Regions from separate parts of the Sphingopyxis sp. MC1 genome, predicted to be linked through region 1. Evidence: predicted binding sites of a transcription regulator. Region 1 holds the regulator's gene; the other holds the start of a gene.

Region 1 (7,596 bases):
GAACTGCGCACGCCGCTTGCCGCGATCCTCGGCTATGTCGAGACATTGCAAGACATGAACGACGAGGCCGATGCGCCGACGCGCAACCGTTTCCTCGCGATCATCGAGCGCGAGGCGCGGCGGATGCAGCAGCTTGTCATCGACCTGCTGTCGATCTCGCGCGTCGAAGCCGATCGCTTCCGCCGCCCGACCACCCCGGTCGATTTCGCCGCCATCGTCCGCCATACGCTCGCGCAGATGAAGGACAGTGCAGAGGCGCGGCCGCAGGACATTGCCGATCGCCTCGGCGATGCAGCGCAGCCGGTGCTGGGCGACGCGGCGCAGCTCGGCCAGCTCGTCCACAATATCGTCTCCAACGCGATGAAATACGGCCGCCCCGGCACGCCGGTGACGGTCGAACTGACGCGCGAGGGCCGCCGCGTCCGTTTGTCGGTCCAGGACGAAGGCGAAGGCATCGCGCCCGATCATCTTCCGCGCCTCACCGAACGCTTCTACCGCGTCGACGAAGCGCGCAGCCGCTCGGTCGGCGGCACCGGCCTGGGGCTCGCGATCGTCAAGCACATCAGCGAACGCCATAACGGCCAACTCGATATTCAAAGCGAAGTCGGCAAGGGCACGCGCGTATCCGTGTCCTTTCCGCTGTCCGAAGCGCATTGACGAAGGGACTGCACCGATGACGAACCGGCCAACGCATCTCGACGAAAGCGGCGCAGCGCATATGGTCGATGTCGGCGCGAAGGCCGCGACCGGGCGGCGCGCCGTCGCCGGCGGTCGCATCGCGATGGCGCCCGAAGCGCTCGCCGCGATCCGCGCCGGCAACGCGCCCAAGGGCGATGTGCTGTCGACTGCGCGCATCGCCGGCATCATGGCGGCCAAGCGCACCGCCGAGTTGATCCCGCTTTGCCACCCACTGGCGCTGACCAGCGTCGCCGTGGAATTCGACTGGGAGGCCGATGGCATTGCGGTCCGCGCGACCGCCGCGACGACCGGGCCGACGGGGGTCGAGATGGAAGCGCTGACCGCCGCGTCGGTCGCGCTACTGACGCTTTACGACATGGCGAAGGCGCTCGACCGCGCGATGGTCCTCGGCGATATCCGCCTGCTCGAAAAGAGCGGTGGCCGGTCGGGCGACTGGCGCGCCGCATGAGCGCGCTGCTCGCGGTCGAAGAGGCCCAGGCGCGGCTGCTCGCGCTGAAGCCGCCGCTCGGTGCCGACAATATTGGCGTGGCGCAATGCGCCGGACGCTATCTTGCGCAGGACGTCGTCGCCGGACGCGACCAGCCAGCGGCGCCCCTGTCGGCGATGGACGGCTATGCGATCCGCTTTGCCGATCTGCCCGGCCCGTGGACGATTGCCGGCGAAGTCGCCGCCGGCACTGCCCCTAGCCGCGCGCTCGGCCCCGGCGAAGCGATCCGCATCTTCACCGGCGCGATGCTGCCCGACAATGCCGATACGGTGGTGGTGCAGGAAGATGTCATCGCCGACGGCGCGCGCCTGACGCTCACCGGCGATGGACCCGCATCGCGGGGACGCCATGTCCGCGCCCGGGCAAGCGACTTTGCCGCGGGCGCGCCTTTGCTCAAGGCAGGATGCCGCCTCGCCCCCGGGGCGCTCGCCGCGGCCATCATGGGCGGTGCGGGCGATCTGATCGTCGGGGGGCGCCCGCGCGTCGCGATCCTGACGACAGGCGACGAACTGGTGGCGCCCGGGCGTGCGCTCGCGCCCGGCCAGATACCCGACAGCAACGGCACGATGCTCGCCGCAATGCTCGCCGCCGAACCCGCCGATGTCACACTGCCGCTACGCGTGCGCGACGACCGCGGCGTTCTCGCCAATATCCTGGGCGATATGGCGCGGCGGCACGATGTCATCGTCACCGTTGGCGGCGCGTCGGTGGGCGATCACGACCATGTCCGCGGCGCGCTCGAAGATGCGGGCGGGCAGCTCGATTTCTGGAAGATCGCGATGCGCCCTGGCAAGCCGCTGATCGCCGGCCGGATCGGCGACGCGATCCTGCTCGGCCTGCCGGGCAATCCGTCGTCGGCCTTCGTCACGGCGACGCTCTTTCTGCTACCGCTTGTCCGCCACCTTGCCGGAGCGGCCGCGCCGTTGCCGGTGTTGGAAAAGGCGCCGCTCGCGGTTCCACTCGGTCCCGGCGGGACGCGGCGCGATTATTTGCGCGCGCGCCTCGACAAGGGGCTGCTCACCCCCTGCGACGGACAGGACAGTGGCCAGACGCAACCCCTGATCTCCGCCAACGCGCTGATCGTCCGCGATGTCGGCGCGGCACCCTGCGCAGCGGGGGAGCTTGCAAACTATATCGCGATCGCTTGACAAGTTCCGCTCTGTTCCACTATCGTTCTCCTTATGTCCGGCAATGCCATCATGGAGAACGACCGATGTTGACCGCGAAGCAGCATGAACTGCTCCACTTCATCCAGGAACGGCTCGACGCCAGCGGCATCTCGCCGTCGTTCGAGGAAATGAAGGAGGCGCTGGGCCTCAAGTCGAAATCGGGCATCCACCGGCTGATCAGCGCGCTCGAAGAACGCGGCTTCCTGCGCCGCCTGCCGAATCGTGCGCGCGCGCTCGAAGTGTTGAAGCTGCCCGATGCGGCCAAACCCAAAACGCGGATCGACAGTGACAATGTGGTACCGCTGCGCAAGCCCGCACCGGCGCTGAAGCCCATCGCCGCGAACGACATTATCGAAGTGCCGCTGCACGGCAAGATTGCCGCGGGCGTCCCGATCGAGGCGTTCGAGGATTATAACCGGCTCGCCGTTCCCGCCGCGTTGCTCGGCGCGGGCGAACATTATGCGCTCGAAGTATCGGGCGACTCGATGGTCGAGGCGGGGATTTTCGACGGCGACTACGCGCTGATCCAGAAGGCGAGTACCGCGCGCGAGGGTGATATCGTCGTCGCGCTCGTCGACGGACAGGACGCAACGCTCAAATATTTCCATCGCGAAGGCCGGATGGTGCGCCTCGATCCCGCCAACAGCGCCTATGAACCCCAGCGCTACGAAGCCGATCGCGTCATGGTGCAAGGTCGGCTGTCGGGACTGCTTCGTCGTTACCACTAAGCTGGTGCGGGCGGCGCCAAGGATGCGCATCGCCCGCGCGCAGCGCCGAAACGAGCCGCGGCTTCGCGCCCAGATAGAACGCAAGGCCGCCGCTTTGTTCCAGCGTGTCGCGGTCGATCGTCAGCCAGCGCGCGACGCATTCGCGCGGTAGCCAGCGTTCGCTGATGACCACATCGGCGGCGGCGCAGGCGGCCGCCATCTCCTCACCCGCGATCCGGTCGCGCCCATGCGCGGCGAGGATGACGCGCGGCGCATCGCCCTCGCCCTGTGTCCAACGGCAGAAATCGCGATTGCAGTCGACATGGTCGAGATCGCCGAGCGCGACGAGCGGCGTGTCGATCCCCGCCGCTTCGGCCATCGCGTCGCGTACGAAATCGCCGGCACGATCGCGCAGCATGGCATAGCCGCCGCCCGGCACGGCGGCTGCGATATGCCGCCCGTCGCCGGTCACGAGCAGGTCGGGGCGCGGCTGTGCGAGCAGCACCGCCATTCCCGCTACTAGCGGCACGGCGCCTGCCCAGCGCCACCCGCTGCGCCACAGCAAGATCCACAACCCGCCCGCCATCGCGACCCCGAAAGCCCATGGCGGAAAAACGGGCAAGGTGGTGACGGCGCCGGGCGCCGCGGCGACATGATGCGCGAGCCCGATGAGCAGGCGCAGCGCATGATCGGCCGCCCACCAGAAGGGCGCCCCCGCCCCCACCGCGTCGAACAGCAGCGCCAAAGCCTCCGCCGGCATGATGACGAAGGTCGTCAGCGGGATCGCGACGACATTGGCGAGCGCGCCATAAAGCCCCGCCTTGTGGAAATGGAACAGCGCGATCGGCGACAAGGCGACCTCTACGACGATGCCGGTGATCAGCAGGCCGGCGACGCCGCGCCCGAAGCGGAAGGCAAATGGCTCCTCGCGCCGCGCGACGAAGCGCTGCATCGCGCGGCTTTCGTGGAGCGCGACGATCGCGGTTACCGCCGCGAAGCTCAGCTGGAAACTCGGCCCGACCAGCGCCTCGGGCCGCCACAGTAGCACGAGCAGCGCGCCGGCGGCGACGAGCCGCAGGGTAATCGCCTCGCGCCCCAGCAGGATCGCCGCCAGCACCAACAACGCCGCGATCAACGACCGCAGCGTCGGCACCTCGGCGCCAGCCAACCACGTATAGCCGCCGCCCGCGAGCGCCCCGGCGGCAGCGGCGAGCGGCAACACATAGCCCGCAAGCGCGAGCCTTGGGCTGAGCGCCAGCAATCGCATGGCGAGCAGCATCGCGAAGCCGACCACGGCGGTGACGTGCAGCCCGCTGATCGACAGGAGGTGCGCCAGTCCGCTGCGCCGCATCGCCTCCTCATCCTCGGGCGTGATCGCGCCGCGATCGCCCGTTACCAGCGCCGACGCGACACCGCCCGGCGATCCCGCAACCTGGCGATGGATATGCTCGCTCAGCCGCGTGCGCAGCGGCTGGCGTGCGTGCTCGGCGCCCGGCGGCAGTATGACATCGCCAAGCACTGTTCCGACCGCGCCGATGCGGTCGAACCAGGCGCGCTGCGCAAAATCATAGCCGCCGGGCAGGCTCGCGGTTGGCGGCGGCATCAGCCGCGCGCGCACGCCGATCATCGTCCCCGGCACAATTGGGCGCCGCTGGTCGCCGCGCAGCGTGAGCCGCAGGCGCGGCGGCAGATCGGGGCGCGCGAGCGGCCGCACGACAAGCCGCAATTGCGCGCGCGCCGGCAAAGGCTCGGCCGCTTCGACCCGCGCCGAAAATTCGGTCGTCACCGGCCGCGCGAGCACCGGCGCCTCGACCCACAGCGCGCGGCCCCAGATCAGCAGCAGCCCTGCCGCGGCAACCCCGCAACCGATCGTCAGGGCGCGGCCAACGCGGGTCTGCCAGCCGATTGCCAGGCCGAAGGCCATGCCCCCCGTCAAGGCGCAAAGAAGCCCGATCCATTGCGCCGCGGTCGGCAAGGCGAACCACAGCGCGATCCCCGCGCCGAAGGCCACAGGAAACCAGAGCGGCAGCCGCTCGCGCTCGGTCTCCAGCCGACTCTCGATCGCCGCCGGCAAGGCGCCGAACCATGAAAGCGTCCGCGCGGCAATGGGCGTTTGAAGCGTGCTTGTCGCCATGCTAGGGGCAGCCCCGAAATCCGCCGCGGTCCCTGTTCCGCGGCCGGCAGCCTGAGTGAAAGAGGCCAGAGTGGCAACCGAAAACAAAACCGAATTGGCAGAAGCGACCCCCGAAGCGACGGGCGCCGCCGTCGTCACCCGCTTCGCCCCCTCCCCCACGGGATATCTGCACATCGGCGGCGCGCGGACCGCGCTGTTCAACTGGCTTTTCGCGCGCCATCACGGCGGCAAGTTCCTGCTGCGGATCGAGGATACCGACCGCGCACGCTCAACCGACGCCGCCATCGACGCGATCCTCGACGGGATGCAGTGGCTCGACCTCGATTGGGACGGCGAGACCGTCTATCAGTTCGCGCGCGCGGCGCGCCATGCCGAGGTTGCGCACGAACTGCTCGCCAAGGGCGCGGCCTATCGCTGCTATCTGACGCAGGATGAACTGGCCGCTATGCGTGCCGAAGCACAGGAAAAGCGCATCCCCTTCCGCGTCCGCAGCCCGTGGCGCGACCGTGACGACGGCGATCCCGCCGCCCCGCACGTCATCCGCTTGCGCGCGCCGCAAGATGGCGCGGTGACGATCCACGATCGCGTGCAGGGCGAGGTGACGGTCCAGAATGCCGAGCTCGACGATTTCATCCTGCTGCGCAGCGACGGCACCCCGACCTATATGCTCAGCGTCGTCGTCGACGATAACGACATGGGGATCACCCATGTCATCCGTGGTGACGATCACCTGAACAACGCCTTCCGCCAGCTCGCGCTGATCCGCGCGATGGCGTGGCGCGAGCCGGTTTATGCGCACGTCCCGCTGATCCACGGCGCCGATGGCGCAAAGCTGTCGAAACGGCACGGCGCGCTCGGCGTCGATGCCTATCGCGACGAGCTTGGCTATCTGCCCGAGGCGGTGAACAATTATCTGCTTCGCCTTGGCTGGGGGCATGGCGATGCCGAAATCATCAGCCGCGAGCAGGCGGTCGAATGGTTCGATCTCGCCAACGTCGGCCGCTCGCCGTCGCGCTTCGATTTCAAGAAGCTCGAAAATCTGAACGGCCATTATATCCGCGAGGCCGACGATGCCCGGCTCGCCGGCCTGGTGGCGCCGCGGGTCGAGACGCTCGTCGGGCGCGCACTCGACAGCGACGACCGCGCCTTGCTCGCGCGCGCGATGGACGTGCTCAAGCCGCGCGCGAAGACATTGGACGAGATTGCCGAGGGCGCCGTCTTCCTGTTTGCGGTGCGTCCGCTGACGATCGAAGAGAAAGCCGCCGCGCTGATCGCCGAAGCGCCGGAAGGCTTGCTGGCGAATGTTACCGACCGCCTGCGCGCGCTGGACGACTGGTCGCACGATGCCATCGAGACGTCGGTGCGCGAAACGAGCGAGTCGGCCGGTGTCGGCCTCGGCAAGCTCGCTCAGCCGCTGCGCGCCGCCTTGACCGGCCGCACCGTTTCTCCGGGCATTTTCGACGTCTTGCTGCTATTGGGACGCGACGAGAGCCTGGCGCGACTTGACGCAGCGCACAATTATCCGGCAGGGGCGTAGCCACTCACTCTCCCGCCCGTAGATCAGGGGAAAAAATATGACCGACCAGACCGCGAAAATCACCCTGGGCGACAAGACTGTCGAGAGTCCGGTGCTGAAGGGCACCGTCGGCCCCGACGTCGTCGACATCCGCAAATTCTACGGCCAGACCGGCGCCTTCACCTATGATCCGGGCTTCACCTCGACCGCGAGCTGCGAGTCGAAGCTGACCTATATCGACGGCGACGAAGGCGTCCTGCTCCACCGCGGTTATGCGATCGGCGATCTTGCCGAACATTCGACCTTCATGGAGGTCGCCTATCTGCTCCTGAACGGCGAATTGCCGAGCGGCGACGAGCTGGCGAAGTTCGATACCACGATCACGCGCCACACGATGCTGCATGAACAGCTTGCGACCTTCTATCGCGGCTTCCGCCGTGACGCGCACCCGATGGCGATCATGTGCGGCGTGGTTGGCGCGCTGTCCGCCTTTTATCATGATTCGACCGAAATCCACGATCCGCACCAGCGCATGATCGCGAGCCACCGCCTGATCGCCAAGATGCCGACGATCGCGGCGATGGCGTATAAATATTCGGTGGGTCAGCCCTTCATCTATCCGCAGAACGACCTCAGCTACACGCATAATTTCCTGCGCATGACCTTCGGCGTTCCGGCCGAGGAATATGAGGTTGATCCGGCGGTCGTCCGCGCGCTCGACCGCATCTTCATCCTGCATGCCGACCATGAGCAGAATGCATCGACCTCGACCGTTCGCCTTGCGGGTTCGTCGGGCGCCAATCCCTTCGCGTGCATTGCGGCGGGCATCGCCTGCCTGTGGGGTCCGGCGCATGGCGGGGCCAACGAAGCCGCGCTCAACATGC
Region 2 (7,596 bases), on a different contig from region 1:
CGGCACATGCCGCGAATGGCCGTGCGCACGCGCGCTTCGAGCCGCGCCTGCCCCTTTTCGCTAGCCAGATTGAGATCGCCATATGGAACGATCACCGTCGGCGTCGCATCGGGATCGGCGAAGCCCGCCTCGGCGGCATTCGCGACGGGGGCAACGGCGCCTGCCGACAATGCGGCGGCGCCTGTCATGAGCAAATATTTGGCAATACGGTCTGACATGGGGGAGTCCTCTCATCCGTTATGGGATGCGGGACACGCTGCGCCGTAACCGGGGAAGTCTGGTCGCCTCGTATCCCGCACCCAAGGAATGCGCCATTATTCCGCACCAGACATGCGGACTTCGATCAGCCCGACCAGCTCGTCGATCGACAGATGAAACGCCTCCAAAGGGCGACCAACGGACGAACGGAAGCGCGCCAAAGAAAAGGGGCCCCGACTTGTCGTCGGAGCCCCCTTAATCTCACGGGATCGCGTGCCGATTGGCAGCACTATTCCTTGGGCTGCGGCTTGGCACAGCGGCTGGTGTCGCCCGCCTTGCAGGCCGCGACATCGGCTTCCCACTTTTGGCGTTCTTCGGCGGCCATCGCCGCGACGCGAGCCTTTTCCGCTTCATAAGCGGCGGTTTCATCGGCATATTTCGCCTGCGCCGCGGCCGTCTGCTCGGCAATCGCAGCCTTTTGCTGCTCATATTGCGAAACGCTCTGCTGGTAGCGCGCGGTTTCGGCATCGGCCTTCGCAAGCTGTTCGGCATTGAGCTTGGCAGTATCCGCACGTTCCTGAACGGTCGTGCCATCTGGCAGCTTCTGAGCCATCGCCGGCGCCGAACTCATCAGCGCCGCGACGACCGCGGCGGCAAAAATCGATCTGGTCATCGAGAAATCTCCTAAATCCGAGCACCCTGCCCGTCCAACGCTTTGCCGCAAGATGCGTTCCGCAGCCAGCGGCATTGCGTGGGATGGGTAACGGGGCGCCGCCGGTTTACCAGATGCGCGTGCGATCCTCGGGCTTCAGATAATATTTGGTCCCCGGCGCGACGTTGAACGCCTTGTACCAGGCATCGACGTTGCGCAGCGGACCGATGATGCGCCAGCGCGCGGGGCTGTGGGGGTCGCTCGCTACCTGCTGCTTGGTCGCATCCTCGCGCGCCTTGTCACGCCACGCCTGCGCAAAGGCGAGGAAGAAGCGCTGATCGCCGGTCAGCCCGTCGATCACTGGCGCTTCCTTGCCGTTCAGCGACCGGTGATAGGCGTCATAGGCGACCTCGAGCCCCGCAAGGTCGGCGAGATTCTCGCCCATCGTCAGATCGGGGTTGATGAACGCACCCGGCGCCGCCTCATAGGTCGCATATTGCGCGCCGAAGCCCTTGGCCTGCGAATCGAAGCGCGCGGCATCTTCCTTGGTCCACCAGTCGCGCACGGCGCCGCTCGCATCGATCTTGCGCCCCTGATCGTCGAAACCATGAGTGATTTCATGGCCGATCACGGCGCCGATCGCGCCATAGTTGACCGCATCGTCGACCGTCTCGCTGAAATAGGGCGCCTGCAGAATACCGGCCGGGAAAACGATCTTGTTTTCAAGCCCGCCGTTGTAGGCGTTCACTTCCTGCGCGTTCATCGACCATTTCTTGCGGTCGACCGGCTTGTCCAGGTCGGCGAGCTGATAGGCATATTCGAACGCCGCGCTGCGCTTCACATTGCCGTAGAGGTCGGCGGGATCGATCTTGAGCCCCGAATAGTCGCGCCACTTGTCGGGGTAGCCGACCATCACGTCCATCTTGTCCAGCTTGGCGAGCGCGGCTTCCTTGGTGGCGGGCGCCATCCAGCTGTTGCCGCGGATGCGGTCGCCCATCGCCAGCTTCAGATTGGCGACGAGCGTTTCCATCTTCGCCTTGGCACTCGGCGGGAAATATTGCTTCGCATATTCCTCGCCGACCAGCTCGCCCAGGCTGCCATCGACAAGGCGCAGCCCGCGCTTCCAGCGCGGCCGCATCTCGGTCACGCCGCTCAGCGCCTTCGAGAATTCGAAGCGGCTGTCGACCCAGTCGTCGGACAGATAATTGGCCGCATTGTCGGCGACATGGAATTCCTGCCACAGCTTCAGCGTGTCGAGCGGCGTCTTGCCATAGAGCGCTGCGATGTCGCGGATCGCGGTATTTTCGTTGACGATGATGCGCTTCTGCGCCGGAATTTCGGCGCCCGCGAACCAGGCGCTCCAGTCGAGCCCGGGCGCATAGGCGGCCAGCGCCTCCGACGACATCGGGTTGTTGATCTTGCCCAGATCGCGGCGCTCGGCGATCGCCCAGCTCACCTTGGCGATCTCGGTCTCGAACGCCAGCACCGCATCGGCCGCCTTTTCGGGATCGGGGTTGCCGATCATTTTCATCGTCCGCGCGATATAGGCGCGATAGGCCTCACGCTGCGGCTTGAAGCTGTCGTTCAGATAATAATCGCGGTCGGGAAGCCCGATCCCGCCCTGCCCGAGCCACAGCACGTTGACCGTCGGCGTGTCGGGATCGGCATAGGGACCGCCGCCCACGATCGAGGCGCCGAAGCTTCCCTGCGACGCGCCCATGAAGCGCGCCATCTCGCTCTTGTCCTTGATCGCCGCGACGGCTGCGATATCCGCCATCAGCGGCTTGGTGCCGAGTTGCGCGACGTGCTTCTCGTCCATGAAGCTTTGATAAAGCCCGCCGACCTGACTGGTCGCGGGCGCGCCGGTGACAAGCTGGCGAAGCTGGCGCTGCGTCAGATTATAGACATCGTAGTCGACGCCCGCCGACGCCTGGTCGGCGGGAATTTCGGTGCGCGCGAACCAGCCGCCATTGGCATATTTGTCGAAATCGTCGCCCGGCTTTACTGACGTGTCGCGCGCGCCCAGATCGACGCCCCAGCTTCCGAAGGTCAGCGGCTTGAGCGACCCGTCTTCCGCGCCGGCCGCAGCATTGGTCGCAGCGACCAAGGAAGCGTCAGCGCCAGCATTGCGGGCCAGAACAGGTGCTGCGATCAGCGCGGCGGCGATAGCGACGGCAGCGGTGCCGCCCAAAAACATCTTCATTCCCCAGTCTCCTACCCCCGCGCACGGTTCAAGGGCCGATCCGCCGCAGGCCATGGCGACTTGTCCGCCCGCGCCAATCGCAGGTCAAGCAAGATGCAGGCCGCTGGTCGAACGCACTCGTTCGTTGGTGGAATCGACGCCCCGTTGCGCGCAAAGCAGCCGCTTCCTATCTAGGCGTTCGAGCGAGCGGCGCCCTCTTGCGCGGCCGGAACAAATCTGGAACATACCCACCCCATGAGTCTCACCCATATTTCGGTGCGCGGCGCGCGCGAGCATAATCTGAAGGGCGTCGACGTCGATCTGCCGCGCGATGCGCTGATCGTCATCACCGGCCTGTCGGGCAGCGGCAAGTCGAGCCTCGCCTTCGACACCATCTATGCCGAGGGTCAGCGGCGCTATGTCGAGAGCCTGTCGGCCTATGCACGCCAGTTCCTGGAAATGATGCAGAAGCCCGACGTCGAACATATCGACGGGCTGTCGCCGGCGATCAGCATCGAACAGAAGACGACGAGCCGTAACCCGCGCTCGACGGTGGCCACCGTCACCGAAATCTACGACTATATGCGCCTGCTCTGGGCGCGTGTCGGCATTCCCTATTCACCGGCGACCGGCGAGCCGATTTCGGCGCAAACGGTCAGCCAGATGGTCGACCGGGTGATGGACCTGCCCGAAGGAACGCGCGCCTATCTGCTCGCGCCTGTCGTGCGCGGGCGCAAGGGCGAATATAAGAAGGAACTCGCGCAGTGGCAGAAGGACGGCTTCACCCGCGTCCGCGTCGACGGCGAATTTTACGAGATCGAGGACGCTCCGGCGCTCGACAAGAAATACAAGCATGACATCGAGGTTGTCGTCGATCGCATCGTCGTGCGCGAGGGGATCGCGACGCGGCTTGCGGACAGTTTCGAGACGGCGCTGAAACTTGCCGAAGGGCTCGCCTATGTCGACCTTGCCGATGGCGAGGTTCCGGGGCGCGACGGCGACGTCGGCGGCGCCATGAAAGGCGCCGGCATCCCTGCCAACCGCATCATCTTTTCCGAAAAATTTTCCTGCCCCGTTTCGGGCTTCACGATCGCCGAGATCGAACCGCGGCTGTTCAGCTTCAACGCGCCGCAGGGCGCTTGTCCCGCATGCGACGGCCTCGGCGAGCGGCTGGAATTCGACCCCGAACTCGTCGTTCCAAACCATGCGCTCAGCCTGAAAAAGGGCGCCGTCGTGCCATGGGCGAAATCGAACCCGCCCTCGCCCTATTATATGCAGGTGCTCGAAAGCCTGGGCAAAGCCTATGGTTTCGGCCTCGACACGCCGTGGCAGGATCTGCCCGGCGAGGTACAGCTCATCATCCTTTACGGCAGCGGCGGCAAGCCCGTCGAGCTGACCTTCAAGGACGGCCGGCGCACCTATACGACGCACAAGGCGTTCGAGGGGGTGATCGGCAACCTCAACCGCCGGATGCTCCAGACCGAAAGCGCGTGGATGCGCGAGGAACTGGGCAAATATCAGACCGCACAGCCATGCGAGACGTGCCACGGCGCGCGCCTGCGCCCCGAACCGCTCGCGGTAAAGATCGCGGGCGAGGACATCAGCATGTCGGCGCAGCGCTCGGTCGCCGACGCGCTCGCCTGGTTCAGCACGCTCGACGAAAAGCTCAATGATCAGCAGCGTCAGATCGCGAAAGCGATCCTGAAAGAGATCAACGAGCGGCTCGGCTTCCTCAACAATGTCGGGCTCGATTATCTCAACCTCAACCGCACCAGCGGCACGCTGAGCGGCGGCGAAAGCCAGCGCATCCGTCTTGCATCACAAATCGGCAGCGGCCTCTCCGGCGTGCTCTATGTGCTCGACGAACCGAGCATCGGCCTGCACCAGCGCGACAACGACCGCCTGCTCGCGACGCTGAAGCGTCTCCGCGACCTCGGCAACACGGTGATCGTCGTCGAACATGACGAGGACGCGATCCGCCACGCCGATTATGTCGTCGACATGGGCCCCGGCGCGGGCGTCCATGGCGGCGAGATCGTCGCCGAAGGCACGCTGAAACAGGTGCTGGCGAACAAGAAGAGCCTGACCGCGGCCTACCTCACCGGCGCGAAGAAGATCGAGGTGCCGACGCACCGCCGCCCCGGCAACGGCTTCGACCTGGTGCTGAAGGGCGCGCGCGCCAACAATCTCCAGAATGTCACCGCGACGATCCCGCTCGGCACCTTCACCTGCGTCACCGGCCTGTCGGGATCGGGCAAGTCGAGCCTCGTCATCGACACGCTCTACGCCAGCGCGGCGCGCACGCTCAACGGCGCGCGGCTCGTCGCCGGGCCGCACGACAGCCTGACCGGCCTTGAGCATTGCGACAAGGTGATCGACATCGACCAGTCGCCGATCGGCCGCACCCCGCGCTCGAACCCCGCGACGTACACCGGCGCCTTCACGACGATCCGCGACTGGTTCGCGGGGCTGCCCGAGGCGCAGGCGCGCGGCTACAAGCCCGGCCGCTTCAGCTTCAACGTCAAGGGCGGGCGCTGCGAGACGTGCACCGGCGACGGCCTCATCAAGATCGAGATGCACTTCCTGCCCGACGTCTATGTGACGTGCGAGACGTGCCACGGCAAACGCTACAACCGCGAAACGCTGGAAGTGAAGTTCAAGGGGATGAGCATCGCCGACGTGCTCGACATGACGGTCGAGGATGCGGCGGAGTTCTTCAAGGCGGTGCCCGCGATCCGCGACAAGATGGAGATGCTCGTCCGCGTCGGCCTCGGCTATATCAAGGTCGGGCAGCAGGCGACGACGCTGTCGGGCGGCGAGGCGCAGCGCGTGAAGCTGGCGAAGGAGCTATCGCGCCGCTCGACCGGACAGACGCTCTATATCCTCGACGAACCGACCACCGGGCTGCATTTCGAGGATGTGCGCAAGTTGCTCGAAGTGCTGCAGGCGCTGGTCGATCAGGGCAACAGCGTGGTGGTGATCGAACATAATCTCGACGTCATCAAGACCGCCGACTGGATCGTCGACCTCGGCCCCGAAGGCGGGGTCAAGGGCGGCGAGATCGTCGCGGCCGGCACCCCCGAACAGGTGGTAAAGGAACCGCGCAGCTTCACCGGCCAATATCTGGCGCCGTTGCTGGCGAAATGACCAGTCCCCCTCCCGCCTGCGGGAGGGGTTAGGGGTGGGTGCGAGCGAAGCAAGCCTTGCCCTTGCCTATGCCCACCCCGCTGCGACTAGCGAGCAAGCTCGCAAGTCTCGCTGCCCCTCCCGCAAGCGGAAGAGGGAGAGAAATCAATGCCACACCGCCGACAGCGGATAGAGCGCGAGGAGCCAGATCAGGCAGGCGACGACGATGCGGCGGTCCTTTGCCGCGATCGCGAGCGCCGCGACGGGGAAGAAGGACCATGCAAGGATGAAGGCACGCACGGTGCCCGCCCTGGGGAGTCCGACAAAGGCCCAGGTGACGGCGACCAGCGCGATATTGGCCAGCAAGACACCGCCGATCACCAGCCGCCGCTGTTTGTCGAAATGGGCGTTAAGGTCGTCCCACGCCTCGGGATCGTCGGGAAAGACCAGGCTGGCCGCGACGAAATAGACCGCGGTGACGACGAAGCCGCCGAACAGGATCGGCCAGTTCAGCGGCAACAGCTCGCGCAGGCTCCATCCGTACATCCAGAAGGTCACCACATCGCACGACACGAACAGGCCGAGCAGCGCGGTCGGCCAGCCGATGCGGACGCGGTGGCTAGCCTTGAGCGCGCGCGCCAGCCCGCCCAGCCCCTCTGCCAGCGCGAGGCCCAGGATCAGGCCGAAAAAGGAAAAGCTGAATTCGAACCCCGTCATATGCCCCCGGCCTGATCTCTCCCCGCCCGCTTGCGGGAGGGGCTGCGAGACTTGCGAACCCGTTCGCTAGTCGCAGCGGGGTGGGCAATCAACATCGGATGCGCGCACCGGCGCGCGGCCCACCCCCAACCCCTCCCGCAAGCGGGAGGGGAGATTTACCCCATCAGCTTCGCCGTCATATCCTCGGCGGCATAGATGCGGATCGCGGGCGGCTGCGGCGAGAGGGCGCGCATGTCGGCGACGAAGGCGCGCGCGGCGGGCAGCGCAAAATGGGCGCGCACCGCATCGACGCTCTCCCACTCCTCGACGAACGTCAGACATTCATAAGCCGAGCCATCCCGAGCCTGTCGAGGCACCGCATCGATATGGCAATGATGCGCCAGACACCCCGGCTCGCCCCGCGACCGCGCGCTATGTTCGGCACCGAGCGCGATCATGCGCTCGCGATGCTCAGGGGTGAGAATGACGTGGCCGGTGATGAGGATCATAATTCCCTCCGATATGATACAAATCGCAGATATGTTGAAGATATGATGACTTGATCCAAATCTGCTTATGTAGATAGAACTTCCGCTAAGGGGGAAGGATATGAATTGGCTGCATATCGTTCGGATTCGTTGCGAACCACTTGCTCAAGCAGGACTCTTTACCAAGGCCAGACATCCGGTTTCTGTAATATCGGATGCTATCCTAGCGCGACCCTCTGCCAACGTTGGCCGCG

What was found. Region 1 encodes LexA, which represses DNA repair genes until DNA is damaged. Its sites were predicted from a motif close to GTTCCNCNCTTGTTCT; they were not measured.
Region 2: uvrA (excinuclease ABC subunit UvrA) is a predicted target of LexA. The motif match lies at 3,261-3,276, and genes of this name have one in related genera.

Annotation. Positions count from the first base shown of each region.
Region 1 covers NZ_AOUN01000006.1:203,430-211,025, forward strand. Annotated here, with positions in the region: gene EBMC1_RS10100 (sensor histidine kinase) at 1-657, shown strand, start outside; gene moaC (cyclic pyranopterin monophosphate synthase MoaC) at 674-1,147, shown strand; gene EBMC1_RS10110 (molybdopterin molybdotransferase MoeA) at 1,144-2,334, shown strand; gene lexA (transcriptional repressor LexA) at 2,400-3,083, shown strand; gene EBMC1_RS10120 (ComEC/Rec2 family competence protein) at 3,037-5,196, opposite strand; gene gltX (glutamate--tRNA ligase) at 5,267-6,733, shown strand; gene EBMC1_RS10130 (citrate synthase) at 6,771-7,596, shown strand, end outside.
Region 2 covers NZ_AOUN01000002.1:9,940-17,535, forward strand. Annotated here, with positions in the region: gene EBMC1_RS00635 (UrcA family protein) at 1-188, opposite strand, end outside; gene EBMC1_RS00640 (hypothetical protein) at 488-871, opposite strand; gene EBMC1_RS00645 (M13 family metallopeptidase) at 978-3,053, opposite strand; gene uvrA (excinuclease ABC subunit UvrA) at 3,288-6,179, shown strand; gene EBMC1_RS00655 (hypothetical protein) at 6,324-6,875, opposite strand; gene EBMC1_RS00660 (putative quinol monooxygenase) at 7,031-7,363, opposite strand; gene EBMC1_RS00665 (hypothetical protein) at 7,464-7,596, shown strand, end outside.